DNA from 2 places in the Nonomuraea marmarensis genome. Region 2 is predicted to be linked to the other one. Evidence: riboswitches for the same ligand, from Rfam matches in the RefSeq annotation. Region 2 holds a riboswitch; the other holds the start of a gene.

Region 1 (6,045 bases), on a different contig from region 2:
GTCGTAGTCCCCGGACGCCACCTTGGAGATCTCCCCTCGGATGGCGACCATCGCGTCCACGAACCGGTCGAGCTCCCCGAGGTCTTCGCTCTCGGTCGGCTCGATCATCAACGTGCCCGCCACGGGGAACGACATGGTGGGTGCGTGGAAGCCGTAGTCGATGAGCCGCTTGGCCACGTCGTCCACGGTGACGCCGGTCTCCTTGGTGATCTGCCGCAGGTCCACGATGCACTCGTGCGCCACCAGCCCGCCCCGCCCTGTGTAGAGCACGGGGAAGTGCGGGGCGAGCCGCCGCGCCAGGTAGTTCGCCGACAGGATGGCCTGCTCGGTGGCGGCGGTGAGCCCGTCGGAGCCCATCATCCTGATGTACGCCCACGAGATCGGCAGGATCCCCGCGGACCCGTAGGGCGCCGCCGAGACGGGCCCGACCGGCGTGCCGTTGTGCAGCGGGTGCCCGGGCAGATAGGCCGCCAGGTGGCCGCGCACCGCCACCGGGCCGACGCCGGGGCCGCCGCCCCCGTGCGGGATGCAGAACGTCTTGTGCAGGTTGAGGTGGGACACGTCGGCCCCGAACTCGCCCGGCTTGGCCAGCCCGACCAGCGCGTTCAGGTTGGCCCCGTCCACGTAGACCTGGCCGCCCGCGTCGTGCACCTTGGCGCACACCTCGATGATCGTCTCCTCGTAGACGCCGTGCGTCGACGGGTACGTCACCATGATCGCGGCCAGCGCGTCACGGTGCTTGTCGATCTTGGCGTCGAGGTCGGCCAGGTCCACGTTGCCGTCGGAGTCGCAGGCCACGACCACGACCCGCATGCCGGCCATGACGGCGCTGGCCGCGTTCGTGCCGTGGGCGGAGGACGGGATGAGGCAGACGTCGCGCCCGCTCTCGCCGTTGGCGCGGTGGTAGGCGCGGATGGCCAGCAGCCCGGCGAACTCGCCCTGCGAGCCCGCGTTCGGCTGGATCGAGACGGCGTCGTAACCGGTCACCTCGGCCAGCCAGCCCTCCAGCGTGCCGATCAGCTCCAGGTAGCCCTCGGCCTGGTCGGCGGGCGCGTACGGGTGGATCGCGGCGAACTCGGGCCAGCTGATCGGCTCCATCTCGGTGGTCGCGTTGAGCTTCATCGTGCAGGAGCCGAGCGGGATCATCGAACGGTCGAGCGCGATGTCCTTGTCCTGCAGCTTGCGCAGGTAACGCAGCATCGCGGTCTCGGAATGGTGGCTGTGGAAGACCGGGTGCGTCAGGTACGCCGACTCGCGCAGCAGCGCGGCGGGCAGCGCGTCGGCGTCCAGGCCCACGTCTGTGCCGTCGCCTGTGCCGTCGACGCCGAACGCGGCCCACACCTTGGTCACCTCGGCGGCCCCGGTCTTCTCGTCGCACGAGATCGACACGTGGTCATTGTCGACCTGCCACAGGTTGACGCCCTGCTCGACGGCGGCGGCGACCACGGAGGCGGCCCGGCCGGGCACGCGTACGAGCACGGTGTCGAAGAACTCGCGGTGCACGACCTCGAGCCCCGCCTCGCGCAGCCCGCCCGCGAGGGCCACGGCGTGCCGGTGCACCCGGTGGGCGATCCCGCGCAGCCCCTCGGGGCCGTGGTAGACGGCGTACATGCCGGCGATGACGGCGAGCAGGACCTGGGCGGTGCAGATGTTGCTGGTGGCCTTCTCGCGGCGGATGTGCTGCTCGCGGGTCTGCAAGGCCAGCCGGTAGGCGGGGTCGCCGTCGGCGTCCACCGACACGCCCACCAGGCGTCCGGGGAGCTGCCGCTGCAACCCCTCGCGTACGGACATGTACGCGGCGTGCGGCCCGCCGAACCCGAACGGCACCCCGAACCGCTGCGAGGACCCGATCGCGATGTCGGCCCCCAGCTCGCCAGGAGCGGCCACGAGGGTCAGGGCCAGCAGGTCGGCGGCGGCCACGACGAGCGCGCCCGCCTCGTGCGCGGCGGCGGCCACGGCACGGAAGTCGCGCAGCCGCCCGGAAGCGCCCGGGTACTGGACGAGCACGCCGAAGCACTCGGGCAGCCCGCCCCCCAGGGAGTCCTCCACCAGCGTGATCCCGAGCGGCTCGGCCCGGGTGGCGAGCACGGCCTTGGTCTGCGGCAGGGTGTCGGCGTCGACCACGAACACACTGCTCTTGGACTTGCCCGCGCGCCGGGCCAGCGTCATCGCCTCGGCGGCGGCCGTCGCCTCGTCGAGCAGGGACGCGCCCGCGACGGGCAGGCCCGTCAGGTCGGAGACGACCGTCTGGAAGTTCAGCAGCGCCTCGAGGCGGCCCTGCGAGATCTCCGGCTGGTACGGGGTGTAGGCGGTGTACCAGCCCGGGTTCTCCAGCAGGCTGCGGCGGATGACGGCGGGCGTGACGGTGTCGTGGTAGCCCAGCCCGATCATCGAGGTGAGCACCCGGTTGCGCCCGGCGAGGGCGCGCAGCTCGGCGATGGCCTCGGCCTCGCCTGCGGCGGCGGGCAGCTTGAGCCGGTCCTTGGCCCTGATGGCCTCGGGAACGGCCACGGCCACCAGGTCCGCCACGGACTCGAAGCCCACGGCCTCCAGCATGCGCTGCTGCTCGGACGCCGATGGCCCGATATGCCTGGAGGAGAACGGCGGAACGGACAGATCGGTCATGGAGATGCCTCCCGAGGCTATGGAGACCGGCGCCAGGGCGCGGACGAGTGCCGGATCTCCCCCTCTGTCAGCGCGAGCTCATCGCGACCTGAGAGCTTCACCCCGGGACAGGGGCTTGCACCGTCGGTGAGGCACACCTGGCGGGCGCGCCTGCTTTCCAGAGTTGCCTCGCCCGAGCGGTACAGGATGCCTGAGAGATTCCGGGGAGGGTTGCTCCTTCGGCGCTCCGGGACCTGGGGTCCGGAGACTCTCCCGCACGGGGTCGTCAGCCTTGCTGTCCTAGATTACTAGACTATGCGGCGCGCTCGTCGCCGCCGGGCTAGCTCGTCAGCGGGGTGGTCGGCCGGGACGGTGTCCTCGACCGCCGCTCTTTCCCCCGGCAGCTCCGCGAGTGAGCCCTCGACCTCGCGCCAGACCCGGCCGAGCGCGATGCCGAACACGCCCTGGCCGCCCTGGAGCAGGTCGATCACCTCGTCGGCCGAGGTGCACTCGTAGACGCTGACGCCGTCGCTCATGAGCGTGATCTGCGCGAGGTCGGCCACCCCGCGGTCACGCAGATGCTGCACGGCGGTGCGGATCTGCTGCAGCGACACCCCGGTGTCGAGGAGCCGCTTGACGACTTTGAGCACCAGGATGTCGCGGAAGCTGTAGAGCCGCTGGGAGCCCGAGCCCTGCGCGGCTCTTATCGTGGGCTCCACGAGGCCGGTGCGCGCCCAGTAGTCGAGCTGCCTGTAGGTGATGCCGGCCGCCGCACAGGCCGTCGGCCCGCGGTATCCGATGTCGCCCGGCAGCGCCGCCGGCTGCTCGTCGAAGAGCAGACCCTGCTCCCCGGCACGCTGCCGCGCGCTCTCACGCCGCACCGGATCTTCCTGGCCGGCCGTCTTTCCCTCGCCGCTGCTGACCGCCACGCGGACCTCCGGCTTTCTCTCATCCCGCGGCCTGATCTGGGGGTTCGTAAAGGGCGACCACGGGTTTCACTTGCACCGTAGGACCGTGACCATGCCCAGTCAACGATCCGGCTCGGCGCGTCGTGAAGCGTAAATGCACCGAAATACCTACCCCGCCCTGCCGAAGTCTTCGGGAGTGATCGTGTCAAGGAACTCCCTGAACTTCTCCACCTCGTCCTCCTGGTCGTCCGGGATGATCACCCCGGCCTCCTGGACGACCTCCTCGCTGGCGAAGATGCGCGCCCCGGTGCGCAGGGCGAGCGCGATCGAGTCGGAGGGCCGCGCGCTCACCTCCACCCCATTGGAGAAGACCAGGTCGGCGAAGAAGATGCCATCGCGCAGGGCGACGATGTTGACCGCCCGCAGGCCGACGCCCAGGGCGCTCAGCACGTCTCGGAAGAGGTCGTGGGTGAGCGGTCGCGGCGGCGGCTCCTCAGCCTGGGCCAGCGCGATGGCCGTCGCCTCGGTCATGCCAATCCATATCGGCAGGAACCGCTCCCCGTGTGCCTCCTTGAGCAAGACGATCGGCTGATTTGTGGGCATTTCTACACGAACGCCCACGACCTCCATCTGCAACACGGGCTGCTCCGTATTCCTGACCGGTCACCCGGCACAGCTATTTGGTCGTCGCTTCTGCTGACTGGCTTCTGCATTTCAACGTAACACCCAGCGGGCCTGGAATGTGCCCTCCCCTCCCAGCTCGCTACGGTCTCAGCGCCCCAGGACGGACCGGACGCCCGTACGCACAAGGGATGCGTGCAGGTCGAGCAGGAGGGTGGAAATCTCCCTGGCGACCTCGTCGGCCTCGCCGATGGCGCCGGGGGCGCGCCGTTTGAGTATGGGGGCGACGGTCTGCTCGACCAGGCCGCACTCGCGTTCGGCCGCCGCCTTGACCGCGCGCAGATGGCGGGCGTGCAGGCCGAAGCGGGCCAGGGCGCCGACGCTGCGCGCCACGTTGAGCGCCTCCTCGTCGTAGCGCCGGGCCACCGCGGCGAGCAGGCCGTAGTCCTCTAGCTCGTCGAGCGTCTCCTCGTCGATCCCCGCGGCCTCGAGCAGCTCGGCCCGGCTGAGCCTGACCTCCTGCTTCTGCTGCACGGCGCGCGGGCGGCCGAAGCTCTCCGCCATCCTGTCCTTGATCACCCGCAGCGGCAGATAATGGTCACGCTGCTCGGTGAGGATGAAACGCAACTGCTCCACGTGCAGATGGGTGAACTTGCGGTAGCCGGAGGGGCTGCGCTCGGGCTCGATCAGCCCCTCGCCCTCCAAGAACCGGATCTTGGAGATCGTCACATCGGGGAACTCGCCCTGGAGCAGCGCGAGCACCTCCCCGATGCTCATATGCGAGCGTGCCGCCTGTGCGCTCATCCGGCCGCCTTCGCCGGCCACCTGAGCGCACACGCGGCTGTGTCTACCGGTCGCTCGCTTCGCTCGCTCATGCGCCGGCGTTGACTCGCATCAGGAAGACGAGGCGGAACTTGCCGATCTGCACCTCGTCTCCGGAATGCAGGGGGACCTCCTCGATCCGCTCCCTGTTGACATAGGTGCCGTTGAGGCTGCCCACGTCGCGCACGGAGAACTGGCCGCCGCGGTGGCGGTAGAACTCGACGTGGCGGCGGGAGACCGTGATGTCGTCGAGGAAGATGTCGCTCTCCGGGTGGCGCCCGGTCGTGGTCAGGTCCTTGTCGAGCCGGAAGCGACTCCCCTGGTTGGGCCCCCTGGTCACGGTGAGCAACGCCGCGCCGGGCGGCAGCTGCTCGACGAGCGCCCGCTCGGCCAGGAGCATGTCGCCTGTCTCAGCCTCGTACGCCTCGATTCCCGCGACGGAGATCGTCGATGTGGTGTCCCCGGAGACCTCGGGTCTGGTCAGCGGTGACCCACAGCGGGAACAGAAACGGGCATCCTCGGGGTTGGCGTGCCCGCACTGCGTGCAGTAGACGCTCGGCATCGATCGGCTCGGCCTCCTACCGCGAAGACGCGGCGACGGTGCTCTGGGGCGCGCCTCGCTTCGCTTTTTCAAGTTTGCGAATGCCGCAACTTACGCTGATCAGCGGCAAAGGTCAAGGCGGGGCGCTGGACTTTGGTTTGGACGCAGACAAAGTTACCGCCGCCCCCGCCCCGTGGTCCATGCCGCCGCGCGTTTCTACATTACGATCTTGCGGCACTCTCTGGGCACATCATCACCAAAGCCTTTTTCGGTGACACTCCGTGACCGTTGATCAGCTTGCGGCCTGTTCCACGATGCGGGCCCAGCGTTCGATCAAGGCCTGGGCGCCGTCCACGTCGGAGGCCTCGGCCCACAGGTCGGTGACGGGCTCGGCGGCCGCGGGCAGGACCAGCACCCAGCTCCCGTCCTCGCGCGCCACGCGCACCCCGTCGGTGGTGTCGACGCGGTGGCCCTCGGGCTCGGCCTCGGCCGCCTCGATGACCGAGCGCATGACGGCGCCCTTGGCCGCCCACGGCGTGGGCACGGTGC
Region 2 (6,045 bases):
GCGTGAGGTCTCCTTGTATTTGTCGAGCATGTCCCGGCCGGTGTCCCGCATCGTCTTGATCGCGCGATCCAGGGGCACGAAGTGGCGGCCGTCGCCGCGCAGGGCGATTCGGGCGGCCGTGATGGCCTTGTTGGAGGCCACCGCGTTGCGCTCGATGCACGGGATCTGGACCAGGCCGCCGATCGGGTCGCAGGTCAGGCCCAGGTTGTGTTCGATGCCGATCTCGGCGGCGTTCTCCACCTGCTCAGGCGTGCCCCCGAGGACCTCCGTGAGGGCGGCCGAGGCCATCGAGCAGGCCGAGCCGACCTCTCCCTGGCAGCCCACCTCGGCGCCCGAGATCGAGGCGTTCTCCTTGAACAGCACGCCGATCGCGGTCGCCGTGAGCAGGAAGCGGACCACGCCCTCGTCGTCCGCGTGCGGGACGAAGCGGGTGTAGTACGTCAGGACGGCGGGGATGATCCCGGCGGCGCCGTTGGTGGGGGCGGTGACGATGCGGCCGCCCGCGGCGTTCTCCTCGTTGACCGCCAGCGCGAACAACGTCACCCAGTCCATCGCCTGCAGCGGGTCCTTCTCCGCCGGCTCCGACTGCAGGCGGCGGTGCAGCTGGTTGGCGCGGCGCTTGACCTTGAGGCCGCCGGGCAGGACGCCTTCCTTGGAGATGCCGCGGCGCACGCATTCGGACATGACCTGCCAGAGGTGCAGGATCCCCGCGCGGATCTCCGCCTCGGTGCGGCCGAACGCCTTCTCGTTCTCCAGCATGAGGGCGGAGATCGACAGGCCCGTGTTCGAGCAGTGCTTGAGCAGCTCCTCCCCGGTGGTGAAGGGGTAGGGGAGGACGGTGTCGTCCGGCTTGATGCGGTCGGCGCCGGTGGCGTTCTCGTCCACGACGAAGCCGCCGCCGACCGAGAAGTAGACCTTCTGCCTGAGCTCCGAGCCGTCGGCGGAGTACGCGGTGAAGCGCATGCCGTTCGGGTGCTCGGGGAGGGAGATCTTGCGTTCGAAGACGAGGTCCTGGCCCACGACGAAGGGGATCTCGTGCGTACCGTACAGTTTGATCTTGCCTGAGGTACGCATCTCGGCTACGCGGCCTTCGACGGAGTCCACGTCGACCAGCTCGGGCTTCTCGCCGGACAGGCCGAGCAGGACCGCCTTGTCGCTGCCGTGGCCCTTGCCGGTCAGGCCGAGCGAGCCGTACAGGATCGCCTCGACGCGGGCCACGCGCGGCAGGAGGCCGTCCTCGTGCAGCCCGCGGGCGAACTTGTGCGCGGCCGCCATCGGGCCTCCCGTGTGGGAGCTCGACGGGCCGATGCCTATCTTGAAGAGATCGAAGACGCTGATCGCCATTGATGTGCGCCCTTCATGAAAGGCCGGGGCCCGGATGGGGCCCCGGCGGATGGGTCAGGACTCGCCTGAGGTGAGCGCCGTGTACTCCTCGGCGGTGAGCAGGTCCTCGGCCGCGCCTTCCGTACGCACCCTGAACATCCAGCCCTCGCCGTACGGGTCGCTGTTGGCCAGGCCAGGGTCGTCCACGACGGCCTGGTTCACCTCGACGACCTCGCCGCCGACCGGCGTGTAGATGTCGCTCACCGACTTGGTCGACTCCACCTCGCCGATGGAGTCGCCCGCTTCGACAGTCGAACCGACCTCGGGGAGCTGCACGTAGACGACGTCACCAAGGGAGTCGGCGGCGAAGGCCGTGATGCCCACGGTCACGGTCAGGCCGTCGTCGAGTCCGGCCACCCACTCGTGCTCCTTGGTGTAGCTCAGGTCGTCAGGGATCTTGCTCACTTGTTCCTCCTGTAAAAGGGCAGCTCTACCAGGTCCATAGGTTCATGGCTGCCCCGGATGTCCACAGCCAGGCCTGCATCGGCGCCGGTGTCCACGTAGGCCATCGCGATGGGCCTGCCCAGAGTCTGGGAGGGCGCACCGCTGGTGACCTCGCCGACGACGGCGCCGTCTTTGGTGACCGGGTAACCGTGGCGCGGCACCCGGCGGGTCCGCGCGACCAGGCCGACGAGCCGGCGCCGGGGCGGGTCGTCTTTGACCGCCTCGAGCGCCGACCTGCCGACGAAGTCGCCCGGCTTGTCGAATTTCACCACCCTGCCCAGTCCCGCGTCGAACGGGGTCAGCTCGACGCTGAGCTCGTTGCCGTACAGCGGCATGCCCGCCTCCAGCCTGAGCGTGTCGCGGCTGGACAGGCCGGCGGGCTTGAGTCCGTGCGGCTCGCCCGCCGCCATGAGCGCGTGCCACAGCGGCACCGCGTCCTGGTTGGCGACGAACAGCTCGAACCCGTCCTCCCCGGTGTAGCCGGTACGTGCGATGAGCGCCTGCCGGCCGTCGACCAGCCCCGGCAGGCCCGCGTAGTACTTGAGCCCGTCGAGGTCGGCGTCGGTGAGCGTGGCGAGGATCTCCTGGGAGCGAGGCCCCTGTACGGCGATCAGCGCGTACTGGTCCGACCGATCCTCGACCACCACGTCATACGCTTTAGCACGATTTTTCAGCTCATCCGCGACTTTTTCGTAGTTTGAGGCGTTTGCCACGACCATGAACTCCTCGTCCCCGAGCCGGTAGACGATGAGGTCGTCGAGCACCCCGCCGCGCTCGTTCACGATCATGGTGTACCTGGCCCGCCCGGGCGTGAGTGCCGACAGGTGGCCGACCAGCGCGTAGTCGAGCGCCTGTCCGGCCTGCGGCCCGGTCAGGAAGATCTCACCCATGTGCGAGAGGTCGAACAACCCGGCCGCCTCGCGAACGGCCTTGTGCTCCGCGGACTCGCTCCCGTACCGGAGGGGCATGAGCCACCCCGCGAAGTCGGTGAGCGTGGCGCCGAGGCTCTCGTGAACGTCTCGTAGCGGTGTAGGTCGGGACATTTGTCGCACCTCAGGACAGGATTGGATGCCAGCATCCTCCCCCTCTGTCATCGATGCCTGAGAGCTTCGCCCGAGTTTTGCCGGACTTTCACCTTCGGCGAGGCCCCGCAGGCCTGCTTTCCAGAGGTCACCTCGGCCGCGCGGTCCTTTGCCTTGAGAGGTTTGCGGGGAGGGCTTGCTCCTTCAGGGACCCTGACCGGCTGTCAGGGTGCTCTCCCGCACGGTTTCGCCGGTGATGTCCGTCAAGCCTAGTGCCGTGATGGGGGTGTTGTCGCGTTCTGATCTCTTGTGAACCGCCTCGGGGACGGTGACGTCCAAGGGGTATGAATCGGCGAACAGCGGCTCTCGGTCTGGTCGCCGCCCTGACCCTCGCGTCCTGCGGAGCCCAGGAGGCCGCCGCGCCGCCTCGGTACCAGGCCAGCCTGACGGTGCTCGAAGGTGGCGGGCATGGCCCCCAGCTGTGCTCGATGGTCGCCCAGTCGCTCCCGCCGCAGTGTGGCGGCCCCGACGTCGTGGGTTGGGACTGGAGCAAGGTGGCGCATGAGTCGGTGAGGGGCGTGAAGTGGGGGTCGTACCGGGTGGTCGGCACCTGGGACGGCGCCCGGCTGACCCTGACGGAGCCGCCGGGCGAGCCCGCCCGGGCGGATCCGGAGGCCGAGGACAGGTTCGCGAGCCCGTGTCCCGAGCCCGAGGGCGGCTGGCGGCCGATCGATCCCGCGAAGACGACGGAGCGGACCATGAAGGAGGCGATGGAGCGGGCCAGGACGGCCGAGGAGTTCGCCGGCACGTGGATCGACCGGCTCGGGCCGCAGCCCGACCCGGCCAAGGAGGAGGAACTCGATGCGCGGCGTTACGTGCTCAACCTGAGGTTCACCGGCGACCTGTCGGGCCGGGAGGCGTGGATCCGGGAGGTGTGGGGCGGTGCGCTGTGCCTGACCGGCGCCCAGCGCACCGAGACCGAGCTGCACCGGATCCAGCGGGCGATCGAGGCCGAGCTGGCCGGCGGCATGGTCTCGACGTCGCCCGACGAGATCGCGAACCGGGTGAACGCGGTGGTCTGGCTGGCCACCGACGACCTGCGCCGCAGGCTGGACGAGAAGTACGGCGGGGGGGCCATCGCGCTCGACGGCATGCTCAAGCCGGTCGGCTGAGGGTACGCCTGGTCGAGTCGGCCGGTTGAGTGCCCGCTGGTCGAGCCGGTCCGGTGACCGGCGCCGCTGGCCGAGCCGTGCGTGCCGTTCGTCCTCAGCAGGCCGCCACGAGGGCCTCGAAGAGGGCACAGTCCTCGGCCGCCTCCGGGTGCCACTGCACCGCCATCGTGAAGGCACCCGAGTCCGGCTCCACCGCCTCGATCGTGCCGTCGTCGGCGGTGGCGGTGGCCGTGAGGCCCGGGGCGAGGCGGTCGATGGCCTGGTGGTGGTAGTGCGGGACCGTCACCGGGTCCGTGCCCAGGGCCTTGGCCAGGCGGGTGCCGGGCTTGGCGATGATCGGGAGGGGACCGAAGCGGCCGGGCTCGGGGGAGTGCCCCGCGTGCCCGACCACGTCGGGGAGGTGCTGGTGGAGGGTGCCGCCGAGGGCGACGTTCAGGACCTGGAGGCCGCGGCAGATGCCGAGGAACGGCAGGCCCGCGTCGAGGGCCTCGGTCAATAGGGCAAACTCTGCCTCATCCCGAAATTTCCGGATATAGCCGGTGCGGTCGTGCGGCGGCTCGCCGTACCTCGCCGGGTCGATGTCGCCGCCCCCGGCCAGGATGAGGCCGTCCAGGCGGCTGACGACCTGCGCGGGATCGCCGGCCGGGGGCAGCACGACGGGCTGGCCGCCGGCGCGTACGACCTGTTCCACGTACATGTACGGGAGCAGCGCGACGCGCAGCTCCCACACCGTGAACTTCGCGGGCTCGACGTAGGACGTGATGCCGATGACGGGACGCCGCACGACGTTGTGCCTCCTAGAGCGGGGTGACGTAGGCGCCGGAGATGCCGCCGTCCACCAGGAACTCGCTGCCCGTGATGAACGACGCGTCGTCGCTGGCCAGGAACGCCACCGCGGCCGCGATCTCGGAGGCCTCGGCGAAGCGGCCCACCGGAATGTGCACCAGCCGCCGCTGCGCCCGTTCCGGGTCCTTGGCGAACAGCTCCTGCAGCAGTGGCGTGTTCACCGGGCCCGGGCACAGCGCGTTCACCCTGATGCCCTCCCTGGCGAACTGCACGCCCAGCTCGCGCGACATCGCCAGCACGCCGCCCTTGGACGCCGTGTACGAGATCTGCGACGTGGCCGAGCCCATCACCGCCACGAACGACGCCGTGTTGATGATCGAGCCCTTGCCCTGGCGCCGCATGTACGGGATGGCGTGTTTGCAGCACAGGTAGACGCTGGTCAGGTTCACCTCCTGGACGCGGCGCCAGGCGTCGATGCCGGTCTCCAGGATCGAGTCGTCGTCGGGCGGCGAGATGCCGGCGTTGTTGAACGCGATGTCCACGCCGCCATAGGTCTCGAACGCCGTCCCGAACATCCTGACGACGTCGTCCTCGCTGGTCACGTCGGCCCTGACGAAGATCCCGCCGACCTCGCCCGCGGCCTTGGCGCCGGCCTCCTCGTCGACGTCCACGCACACCACCTTGGCGCCCTCGTCGGCGAACCGGCGGGCCGTGGCCAGTCCGATGCCGCTGCCCGCGCCGGTGATGACGGCTACGCGGTCCTGCAAACGCTGCATGTAACTACTCCGATGAGATGAAGACGTTCTTGGTCTCGGTGAACGCCGCCAGGGCGTCCGGGCCGAGCTCCCTGCCGAGGCCGGACTGCTTGAAGCCGCCGAACGGGGTCCAGTAGCGGACGGAGGAGTGCGAGTTCACCGACAGGGCGCCCGACTCGACCGCCCTGGCCACGCGCAGCGCCCGCCCGACGTCGCGGGTCCAGATGGAGCCGCTGAGGCCGTAGGGGGTGTCGTTGGCGATCCGCACGGCCTCCGCCTCGTCCTCGAACCGGACCACCGACACCACCGGGCCGAAGATCTCCTCGGTGAACGTCCGGTCCGTGACGTCCGGGGTCAGCACGGTCGGCGGGAACCAGTAGCCCTTGCCCTGCGGGCAGGATCCCTGCAGGTAGGGGGTGCCGTGGACGAAGCCGCGCACCCGGTCGAGGTGCTCGGCGCTGATCAGCGGGCCCATCTCGGTGC

What was found. Region 2 has a riboswitch for glycine ahead of gcvT (glycine cleavage system aminomethyltransferase GcvT). Riboswitches for the same ligand answer to the same signal wherever they lie in the genome.
Region 1: linked by a shared signal. The riboswitch ahead of gcvP (aminomethyl-transferring glycine dehydrogenase) and the one ahead of gcvT (glycine cleavage system aminomethyltransferase GcvT) in region 2 are both predicted to bind glycine.

The regions. Positions count from the first base shown of each region.
Region 1 covers NZ_JBICRM010000020.1:52,859-58,903, reverse strand. Annotated here, with positions in the region: gene gcvP (aminomethyl-transferring glycine dehydrogenase) at 1-2,625, opposite strand, end outside; glycine riboswitch at 2,680-2,792, opposite strand; glycine riboswitch at 2,793-2,890, opposite strand; gene ACFLIM_RS29320 (MerR family transcriptional regulator) at 2,913-3,533, opposite strand; gene ACFLIM_RS29315 (bifunctional nuclease family protein) at 3,681-4,151, opposite strand; gene ftsR (transcriptional regulator FtsR) at 4,284-4,937, opposite strand; gene ACFLIM_RS29305 (FHA domain-containing protein) at 5,005-5,517, opposite strand; gene ACFLIM_RS29300 (sugar phosphate nucleotidyltransferase) at 5,789-6,045, opposite strand, start outside.
Region 2 covers NZ_JBICRM010000003.1:383,730-389,774, forward strand. Annotated here, with positions in the region: gene ACFLIM_RS07275 (L-serine ammonia-lyase) at 1-1,344, opposite strand, end outside; gene gcvH (glycine cleavage system protein GcvH) at 1,399-1,788, opposite strand; gene gcvT (glycine cleavage system aminomethyltransferase GcvT) at 1,785-2,870, opposite strand; glycine riboswitch at 2,905-3,001, opposite strand; glycine riboswitch at 3,002-3,099, opposite strand; gene ACFLIM_RS07290 (hypothetical protein) at 3,194-4,021, shown strand; gene ACFLIM_RS07295 (gamma-glutamyl-gamma-aminobutyrate hydrolase family protein) at 4,116-4,805, opposite strand; gene ACFLIM_RS07300 (3-oxoacyl-ACP reductase) at 4,819-5,583, opposite strand; gene ACFLIM_RS07305 (aldehyde dehydrogenase family protein) at 5,588-6,045, opposite strand, start outside.